3 regions of the Mesorhizobium sp. Cs1299R1N1 genome follow, and region 3 is predicted to be linked to each of the others. Evidence: predicted binding sites of a transcription regulator. Region 3 holds the regulator's gene; each other region holds the start of a gene.
The links. The regulator PhoB, encoded in region 3, activates phosphate uptake and scavenging genes when phosphate is short. The targets are predictions, from matches to a motif close to TGTCATNNANCTGTCAT.
Positions count from the first base shown of each region.

Region 1: O7A70_RS09795 (acid phosphatase) is a predicted target of PhoB. The motif match lies at 1,857-1,873, and genes of this name have one in related genera.
Region 2: O7A70_RS25570 (RNA degradosome polyphosphate kinase) is a predicted target of PhoB. The motif match lies at 1,444-1,460, and genes of this name have one in related genera.

Region 1 covers NZ_JAPYKR010000003.1:583,540-586,744, forward strand. Annotated here, with positions in the region: gene O7A70_RS09785 (SDR family oxidoreductase) at 1-258, shown strand, start outside; gene O7A70_RS09790 (cytochrome-c peroxidase) at 513-1,733, opposite strand; gene O7A70_RS09795 (acid phosphatase) at 1,945-3,205, shown strand, end outside.
Region 2 covers NZ_JAPYKR010000013.1:18,994-22,198, forward strand. Annotated here, with positions in the region: gene O7A70_RS25570 (RNA degradosome polyphosphate kinase) at 1-1,379, opposite strand, end outside; gene O7A70_RS25575 (zinc-finger domain-containing protein) at 1,548-1,793, shown strand; gene O7A70_RS25580 (FAD-dependent monooxygenase) at 1,804-3,045, shown strand; gene O7A70_RS25585 (hypothetical protein) at 3,142-3,205, shown strand, end outside.
Region 3 covers NZ_JAPYKR010000014.1:107,229-110,433, reverse strand. Annotated here, with positions in the region: gene O7A70_RS27060 (ROK family protein) at 1-953, shown strand, start outside; gene phoB (phosphate regulon transcriptional regulator PhoB) at 956-1,645, opposite strand; gene phoU (phosphate signaling complex protein PhoU) at 1,665-2,372, opposite strand; gene pstB (phosphate ABC transporter ATP-binding protein PstB) at 2,398-3,201, opposite strand; gene pstA (phosphate ABC transporter permease PstA) at 3,198-3,205, opposite strand, start outside.

The DNA.
Region 1 (3,205 bases), on a different contig from region 3:
TTCCGCGCCGGCCTTGCCGCCTACACCAAGATTTTCGCCAACACCTATGCATCAGACAATGTGCGCATGAACAATGTGCTGCCCGGCTGGATCGACAGCCTGCCCACCACCGAAGAGCGCCGCGACAACGTGCCGATGCAACGCTACGGGACGAGCGAGGAGATCGCCGCGACCATTGCTTTTTTGGCTTCGGAAGGGGCCGGGTACATTACCGGGCAGAGTATCCGCGTGGATGGGGGTGTTATCCGGGCGCTGTGAGGGATTTGGTCCGATTTTTTGGAGACGCCGGCGGGCCAGCGCCCCCCTCTGCCCTGCCGGGCATCTCCCCCTCAAGGGGGGAGATTGGCAGCTTTGGCGCCGGTTCTTTTCCTCAACACCGAAAATTAGCGAAAGCCATGGTGACATCCGATCTCCCCCCTCGAGGGGGAGATGTCCGGCAGGACAGAGGGGGGCGCTGGCCCGCCGGCGTTCCGTTTTGGGTGCCATGCTCGTCCCGACGCTTCAGTGGCCCGTCACCGCTGATCCGCATCCGTCAGCGTCCGCAGGAACGCCACGATGTCGTCGATCTCGGTGTCGTTGAGCGCCGGCTTGTCGCCGGGCTTTTTGCCGTTGAAGGGCGGATCCTGGTTGAGATTTCCCCAGTAAGCCTTTGGCAGATCGTCATATTGCCTCACCGTGCCGTCTGCATTCCTGGGATACCAGTGGCCGGGGTCGGTGTCGCGGCTGGCGTAGAAGGCGACGGCGTCGCGCAGCGTGTGGACGTAGCCGTTGTGGAAGAAGCTCTTGCGCAGCGCGACATTGCGCAGCGTCGGTGTCTTGAACAGGCCGCAATAGTCGGTGCGGCCGTGGAAATCGGTGCGCAGCGGGCCGCACAGGCCGAGATCGGCATAGGCGGGGTCGGCGTTGGCCGGGATGGCCGGATTGCGCGGTACGGCGATGGCGATCAGGCCGAAATCGGTGAATTGCGGCGGCTCGCCGTCATTGGCGGGTTCGCTGAGGTGGCAGGAGGCGCAATTGCCTTTCGCCTCGTCCTCGAACAGGGCGCGGCCGCGCAGTTCCTGCGCCGACAGCGTCGCCTTGCCGGCGAGGAAGGCGTCGTAGCGGCTGGAATAGGGATAGAAATCGGCGGCGCCCTGCTCGAATGTGCCGAGCGCCTCGGCGGCGGCGTCGAAGGCGTCGCCCGGGCGGTCGAAGACATCGTTGCCGAAGGTTGCCTTGAACTCGTCGGCATAGGCCGATCTACGCAGGGCGGCGGTGACCGTCCCCGCATCCTTGTTGGCCATCTCGAAGGGCGAGAGCAGGGGGATTTTCGCCTGATCCTTGCCGTGGTCGGCGCGGCCATCCCAGGTCAGGCCGCCGGTCGGACCGTTGTCGACGCTCTCGTCGCCTTCGTCCTCGGAATCGTAGAAGTGCTCGGTGAAGGCGGGAGCGGCCTGGAGATAGCGCAGCGAGGGCACCGCGCGCACGCCCGGCTGGTCGAGATGCGGTCCGCCCACCTCGACTGGAGCTGCCGAGGCCGGGCCGAAAGCGTGGCGCGGATCATGGCAGGACGAGCAGGCCTGCCTGCCCGAGGCCGACAGCGTCGGGTCGAAGAACATTTTTCGCCCCAAGGCGGTCAGCGCCTCGGCACGCGCGAAAGCTTGCGCGCGCGATAGCGGACCGGGATGGACGCCATCCGCCGTATTCGCGGGCGCGGCACAGCCAAATGTCGAGATCGCGGCAATCGCGATCATCAGGCTTTTCCATCGTCTTCTGGTCATGGAGCATGGTCCGCTTTGGCCGGGAAATAGGAATGGAGTGCAACGGATTGATGACCGGCCCCAGTGCTCACGAAACCGTGTTCGCCGCGGCGGCGGATGTCACAAAGGTGACAAGGCATCCACGTTAGCTGCCCCGATGGTTCCCGCGCCCCTCTAGCCACAGTCAAGCCACGAGGTCTTCCCGATGACGAGGCTCAAACTCCTCACTTCCTTCTGCCTGGCCGGTTCGGCCCTGCTTCCCCTCGCGGCGGCCAATGCCGCCCCTCCCGGCTTCGACAAGATCGACACCGTCGTCGTCATCTATGCCGAGAACCGCAGCTTCGACAATCTCTATGGCGGCTTCCCCGGCGCCAACGGGCTGGCCAATGTCTCGGCCGATCAGGCGCGCCAGCTCGACCGCGACGGCAAGCCGCTCACCGAGCTGCCGCCGGCCTGGGGCGGGCTGACCGGAAAGGGCGTCACGCCCGTGGTGACGGAGGCTGAGACCGCGCATCTCGCCAACGCTGCCTTCGCCATTGACGATCCCAAGGGCTTCAACGAAGGCACCAACGTCATCACCCATGATCTGTGGCACCGCTTCTACCAGGAGCAGATGCAGATCGACGGCGGCAAGAACGATAAATTCGTCGCCTGGGCCGATTCCGGCGGCCTTGTCATGGGGCACTATGATGGCTCCAGCCTGCCGATGTGGCAGGTCGCGAAGAAGTATGTGCTGGCCGACAATTTCTTCCAGGGCGCCTTCGGCGGCTCCTTCCTCAACCATTTCCAGCTCGCCTGCGCCTGTACGCCGGTCTATCCGCACGCCGACACCAGTCCGATCAAGGGCCAGATCGCCGTGGTCGAGGCCGATGGCACGACGCTGAAGGTCGCCGACAATTCGCCGGCCTCGGCACTCGGCGGCGTACCGAAATTCGTCAATGACGGCGCCATCACGCCCGACTTCCATGCCGTCAACACCATGCAGCCGCCCTATCAGCCGAGCGCCAACAAGCCGGTAGAGGGCGGCGACAAGGCGCTGGCCGACCCGGCCGCGCCCACCACCCTGCCGCCGCAGCACGACATCACCATCGGCGATCTGCTGTCGCTGAAGGGGGTGAACTGGGCTTGGTATGCCGGCGCCTGGCAGGCAACGCTCGATGGCAAGAACGCGACGCCGGTGCCGAACTTCCAGTTCCATCACCAGCCGTTCAACTATTTCGCCGCCTACGCGCCAGGCACCGCCGCGCGCACCGAGCATCTGCGGGACGGCGGCCTGGACGGCACCGAGTTCATCAAGGCGATCGATGACGGCAAGCTGCCGGCGGTGAGTTTCTACAAGCCGCAAGGCAATCTCAACGAGCACGGCGGCTATGCCGACGTGGCCAGCGGCGACCGGCATCTGGCCGACCTCATTTCGCATCTGGAGAAGAGCCCGCAATGGAGCCACATGCTGGTGGTCGTCACTT
Region 2 (3,205 bases), on a different contig from region 3:
CCGTCCTCGCGCCGCACCACCAGCGACATCTTGGCGTGGGTCTTGAGTTCGAGGAAACCGAACACGACCTGCACGCCGGCGCGTTCGAGATCGCGCGCCCAGCGGATGTTGGCCTCCTCGTCGAAACGGGCCTTGAGCTCGACCAGCGCCGTCACCGACTTGCCGGCCTCGGCCGCGTCGACAAGCGCACGCACGATCGGGCTGTCATTGGAGGTGCGATAGAGCGTCTGCTTGATTGCCACCACTTCGGGGTCGGCCATTGCCTGGCGCAGGAACTGCACCACCACGTCGAACGACTCGTAGGGGTGATGGACGACGATGTCCTTCTCGCGGATGGCGGCAAAACAGTCGCCGCCATGCTCGCGGATGCGCTCGGGAAAGCGCGGATTGTAGGGCGTGAATTTCAGGTCGTCGCGGGGAACGGAGACGATCTCGGATATCTGGCTGAGCGCCAGCGGGCCCGTGAGTACGCTGATGCGGCTCGATGAGACGCCAAGCTCGCCGGCGACGAAATCGCGCAATTCTCCCGGCATCAACATGTCGAATTCGATGCGGATGACCGAACCGCGGCGGCGACGCTTCAGCGCGGTTTCGAACAACCGCACCAGGTCTTCCGATTCTTCCTCGACCTCGATGTCGCTGTCGCGGATGATGCGGAACGTGCCGGAGCCCTTGACCTCGTAGCCCGGGAACAGCTTTCCGATGTAAAGGCCGACCGCCTCCTCCAGCGGAATGAAGCGGACATGGTTCTTGCGGTCCGGCAGGCGGATAAAGCGCTTCAACGCCACCGGCAGGCGCAGCAGCGCGCTCATCTCCTCGCCATTCTTGCGGTGGCGAAGCTGCAGCGCCATCGAGAAGCCCAGATTGGGAATGAACGGGAACGGATGCGCCGGGTCGATCGACAGCGGCGTAAGCACCGGAAACACCTGGTCCTGGAAATGCTCTTCCAGCCAAGCCTTCTCGTCCTTGGTCAGCGCATCACGGGTGATGCTCTCGATCCCTTCCTTGTTGAGCAGCACCGTGAGTGCCGAAAGGCTCTTCTGTTGGTCCTCCTGCAGCCGCTCGACCTCACGCAGCAACTGTTCGAGCTGCTGTTCTGGGGTGCGTCCGTCAGGGCTCTTCAGCACGATGCCCTCGCGCACCTGGCCGGCAAGGCCGGCGACACGCACCATGAAGAATTCGTCGAGATTGGCGGCCGAGATCGACAGGAAGCGGACGCGCTCCAGCAGCGGGTGATGGGTGTTCAGCGATTCTTCGAGAACGCGGCGATTGAACTGCAGCCAGGAGAACTCGCGGTTGACGAAACGGTCCGGATTGCCTTCCGGGCTGGCTGCCGTGATGTTGTTGAATTCGCTCTGTACCGGCTTCAGTTCGTTCATGATTCCTGCTCTTCCGCCCGCCTCGGCCGGTTAACCGGCTTAACTTATCCTGTGGCAGGCTTTTGCGACAGTTCTCTGACAGGCTTTTGCGACAGTTTGATTTCATCGAACTTGCAAAGAGGTTTGATATGATCCAGATGCAGAAGAGACTGCGTTAAGGAGACGACGATGGCAGGCGGTTCCATTCCCCATTTCCAGAACGATGCGGGCCATCCGGCAATCGACATCGGGGTCAAGGAATTCATGTGCACGGGCGCCAACCCGCCTTTCGATCATCCGCACGTGTTTCTGGACATGGGCGACGACAATGAGAAAGTCTGCCCCTACTGCTCGACCCTCTACCGCTATTCGCCGAAGCTGAAGCCGACGGAAACGCTGCCGGCGGGCTGCCTTTACATCGACCAGGCCGCCTGACCTCTCGATCATGAGCGAGACGCGGTCCCGGCAGGTCGTGATTGCCGGGGCTGGCATCGCCGGGCTGACGGCAGCGATCGCCTTCGCCGAACGCGGCTACCCCGTGAGGGTGTTCGAACAGGCCAAGCGCCTCGACGCGGCGGGCGCCGGCATCCAGCTCTCGCCAAACGCGACGCGCATTCTGTGCCGGCTTGGCGTCCTCGACACGCTTCTCGCCAATGCCGTCAAGCCGGAAGCCGTGGTGCTGAAGGACGCCGCGAGCCTGCGCCAACTGGCACGCGTGCCGCTTGGCGGCGCCGGCGAGGAACGCTGGGGGGCGCCCTATCTCGTGGCGCACCGGGCGGATCTGCAAGACGCCCTGATGGCGCGCGTCGCGCAAATGCCCGGCATCCAGCTCACCACCGGCGCGCGCGTCGGCAACATCGCCGCCGGCACGCACGGCGTCACCGTGACCGCCGAGATGGACGGCAAGCCCGTCCAGGCAGCGGGTTTCCTTTTGGTGGGCGCCGACGGCGTCTGGTCGTCGGTGCGGAGGCTTGCCGGCCCAGGCGGCGGAGCCGGCCTCGCGAACAGCCAATTCTCCGGCGAACTGGCCTGGCGCGCGACGGTGAGCGCGGACAGTGAAGCCGGGCGAGCCTTTGCCGCGATCGGCGCCCCCGACTGCGTCACCACCTTCCTGCACCCCGGCTTTCATCTGGTGGCCTATCCCGTGAGCAAGGGTGACGCGTTCAACCTTGTCGCTTTCACCGAAGGCGAGCGCATTGCCGAGGGCTGGTCCGGACACACCGATCCCGGCATCCTCGCCAGCGCCATGCGTGGCACGGCCGCGGGCCTTGCAAGACTGGTGGAATTGGCTGGCCCATGGCTGACCTGGCCACTCCATACAGTCGAACGGAAACAGCCCTGGACGATGCCAGCCGGCATCGCGCTGATCGGCGACGCCGCACATGCGATGACCCCGTTCGCGGCGCAAGGTGCCGCCATGGCGATCGAGGACGCCGCGATGCTTGCTGATTTCATTGCCGACTTCCCCGGCGACCTGACGCAAAGCCTCACCATCTGGGAGAAGCTGAGACGACCGCGCATCGAAAAGGTGCTGAAACGCGGCGCGCTCAACCGCCTCGCCTGGCACGCCCGGGGACCGGTGGCATTGGCGCGCAATCTCCTCCTGGCGACGCGGCCGGGAGAGAAGCTCGCGGCGGATTTGGATTGGCTTTATGGGTGGGAGGCGAGAAAGATTGTAAGGCGGTAAAACGCAGTCGCGACAATGAAGCTCGATAGATCGGCGCTGCGAAAGAGCAAAACGTTCGTGTTCGACAACGACCGCCGCAGACAATAGAATACGCCTATGAGCAAAGTCATCCGATATGGGATGGATCCGGCGAACCCGCCGCCGCTGACGGAAAGCCAAA
Region 3 (3,205 bases):
CCGTCATCGATTATTCCGGCCAGGTGGTCGCCGAGGAACAGCGCCGGCTGGACACGCTGACCATGTCGCGCGAGGCGCTGATCGGCGAATGCACGGCAATAGTGCGGCGGCGCCTCGAGGACCCCGATCTCGACGTCCGTAGTATTGCCCGCATCGCACTGGCGATCCAGGGCATCACCGACACCGAGGCGCGTGCGATGCTGTGGTCGCCGATCACGCCGCAGACGGACATTCCCTTCGCCGACATACTTGAAGCCGAGTTCGGCATCCCCGCCACCATGGAGAACGACTGCAACATGATGGCGGTGGCGCTGCGCTGGCGCGACCCCGAACGCTACCGCGACGACTTCATCGCCATCCTGCTCTCGCACGGCATCGGCATGGGCCTGGTGCTGAAGGGCGAGTTGTTCACCGGGACGCATTCATCGGGAGGCGAGTTCGGCCACATGATCCATCGCCCGGGAGGCGCACTCTGCCGCTGCGGGCGGCGCGGCTGCGTCGAGGCCTATGCCGGCAACTACGCCATCTGGCGCAACGCCAGGCAGCTTGGCGAGGACGCCGAACCGGTCGCGGATGTCAGCGATGCGCAGATGCGGGCACTCGCCGCGACGGCAAGGGAGAAAGACGGACCGGAGCGCGAAGCCTATCGCAAGGCCGGCGAGGCGCTGGGCTATGGGCTGGGCAGCCTGTTCGCGCTGATCGATCCCGCACCCGTCGCCATGGTCGGCGTCAGCGCCGCCGCCTTCGACCTGATCGAGCCGGCCTTGCGCGAGGCCATCGCCCAGACCGCCGGCGGCCAGCATTCGGAATCGATTTCCTTCGACACCGAGCCGAACGAGCTGCCGCTCATCCGCGAAGGTTGCGCCATGCGCGCATTGACCTTCGTGGACCAGGAGATTTTCGCGCCGGGCGTGCTGGCGAGGCCCGGCGTTCCGGGCAAGAATGTAGCCTGATTTCAGTCTTCCCTGATCGCGTAGCCCGCGCCGCGAATGGTGCGGATCACGTCCGGCATGCGGCCGTTGTTGACCGCCTTGCGCAGCCGGCCGACATGCACGTCCACGGTGCGTTCATCGATATAGATCGTCTCGCCCCAGACGTTGTCGAGCAGCTGGCTGCGCGAGAACACGCGGCCGGGATGACGCATCATGAATTCGAGCAGGCGGAACTCGGTCGGTCCGAGCCGGATCTCGCTCTTCTTGCGATAGACCCGGTGCGATTCCCGGTCGAGCACGATGTCGCCGACCTTGAGCACGCTGGACAGCACTTCCGGCTTGGCGCGGCGCAGCAGCGCCTTGACCCGGGCCATGAATTCCGGCGTCGAGAATGGCTTGACCAGATAGTCGTCGGCGCCGGTCGAGAGGCCGCGCACGCGGTCGCTCTCCTCGCCGCGCGCCGTCAGCATGATGATCGGCAGCCTCTCGGTCTCGGGCCGCATTCGCAGGCGCCGACAGAGTTCGATGCCGGAAACCGCCGGCACCATCCAGTCGAGCACCAGGAGGTCGGGCACGTTCTCCTGGAGGCGGATCTCGGCTTCGTCGCCGCGTGTCACCACCTCGACCTGGTAGCCTTCCGATTCCAGATTGTAGCGGAGGAGCACGCCGAGCGGCTCCTCGTCCTCCACCACCATGATGCGTGGCGCGATCATCGATTGATCATCCCTGCCGTCAAGCCGCTGGCACCGACATCGCCGTCTCGTCCTGCTTCGGACGGTTGGCGGGCAGTTGCGTGCCGGTCAGCACATAATATGCATTCTCGGCAATGTTGGTCACGTGGTCGCCGATGCGTTCGAGATTCTTGGCGCAGAACAAAAGATGCGTGCAAGCCGTGATGTTGCGCGGATCCTCCATCATGTAGGTCAGGAGTTCGCGGAACACCGATGTGTATTTGACATCGATGCGTTCGTCGTCATTCCTGAGCTTGGCGAGCGCGGCGGCATCGCCGGCCGCGTATTCCTCGACCACGCCCTGCACCTGGATCAGCACCAGCTGCGCCATGGAGTCGATCGAATGCGACAGGTCGCGCGGCGTGGCGGAGAGGCCGACGGAGCCGACGCGCTTGGCAATGTTCTTGGCAAGGTCGCCGATGCGCTCGAGATCGCCTGCCATCCGGATCGAGCCGACGACATGACGCAGATCGTCGGCCATCGGCTGGCGCTTGGCGATCAGGGTGATGGCGCGGTCGTCGAGTTCGCGCTGGCGCGCGTCCATGATGGCGTCGTCGGAGACGACCCGCTGTGCCAGCGCGTTATCGGAATTCAGCAGCGCCTTGGTGGCGCCGCCGACCATCGTGCCGGCGAGATCGCCCATGTCGCTGATCAGCCTGCTGATCTGTCCGAGATCCTCGTCGAAGGCTGCGACTGTATGTTCGGCCATGATCCTGGTCCTCGTATGCGTGATATCAGCCGAAGCGGCCGGTGATGTAGTCCTGCGTGCGCTTCTCGCGAGGCGACGTGAAGATCTTCTCGGTCTTGTCGAATTCGACCAGTTCGCCCAGATACATGAAAGCCGTCTGGCGTGACACGCGCGCCGCCTGCTGCATATTGTGGGTGACGATGACGATCGTGTAGTCGGCCTGCAACTCGTCGATCAGTTCCTCGATCTTGGCGGTCGACAGCGGATCGAGCGCCGAGGCCGGCTCGTCGAGCAGGATGACCTCCGGCTTCACCGCCACGGTGCGGGCGATGCAAAGACGCTGCTGCTGGCCGCCCGACAGGCTGAGACCGCTGGCGTTCAGCTTGTCCTTGACCTCGGTCCACAATGCGGCGCGCTTCAGCGCCTGCTCGACACGGCCGTCCATCTCGGCCTTGCTGATCTTCTCATAGAGCCTGACGCCGAAAGCGATGTTCTCATAGATCGACATCGGGAACGGCGTCGGCTTCTGGAACACCATGCCGATCTTGGTCCGCAGCAGGTTGAGATCCTGCGAACGATCGAGAACGTTCTGGCCGTCGAGCAGCACCTGGCCCTCGGCGGTCTGCTTGGGGTAGAGTTCGTAGATGCGGTTGAAGACGCGCAGCAGCGTCGACTTTCCGCAACCCGACGGACCGATGAAGGCCGTCACGCTGCGCTCGGGCAGCGACAACGTGATGTCCTTCAGCGCCTTCGACTGGCCGTAGTAGAAATTGAGGTTCTTGACCTCGATCTTCGCCTTGGCGGCTGCCTCGGCGGCAATCGTCATGTCTGGAGACAACATCTGGCTCATTTGT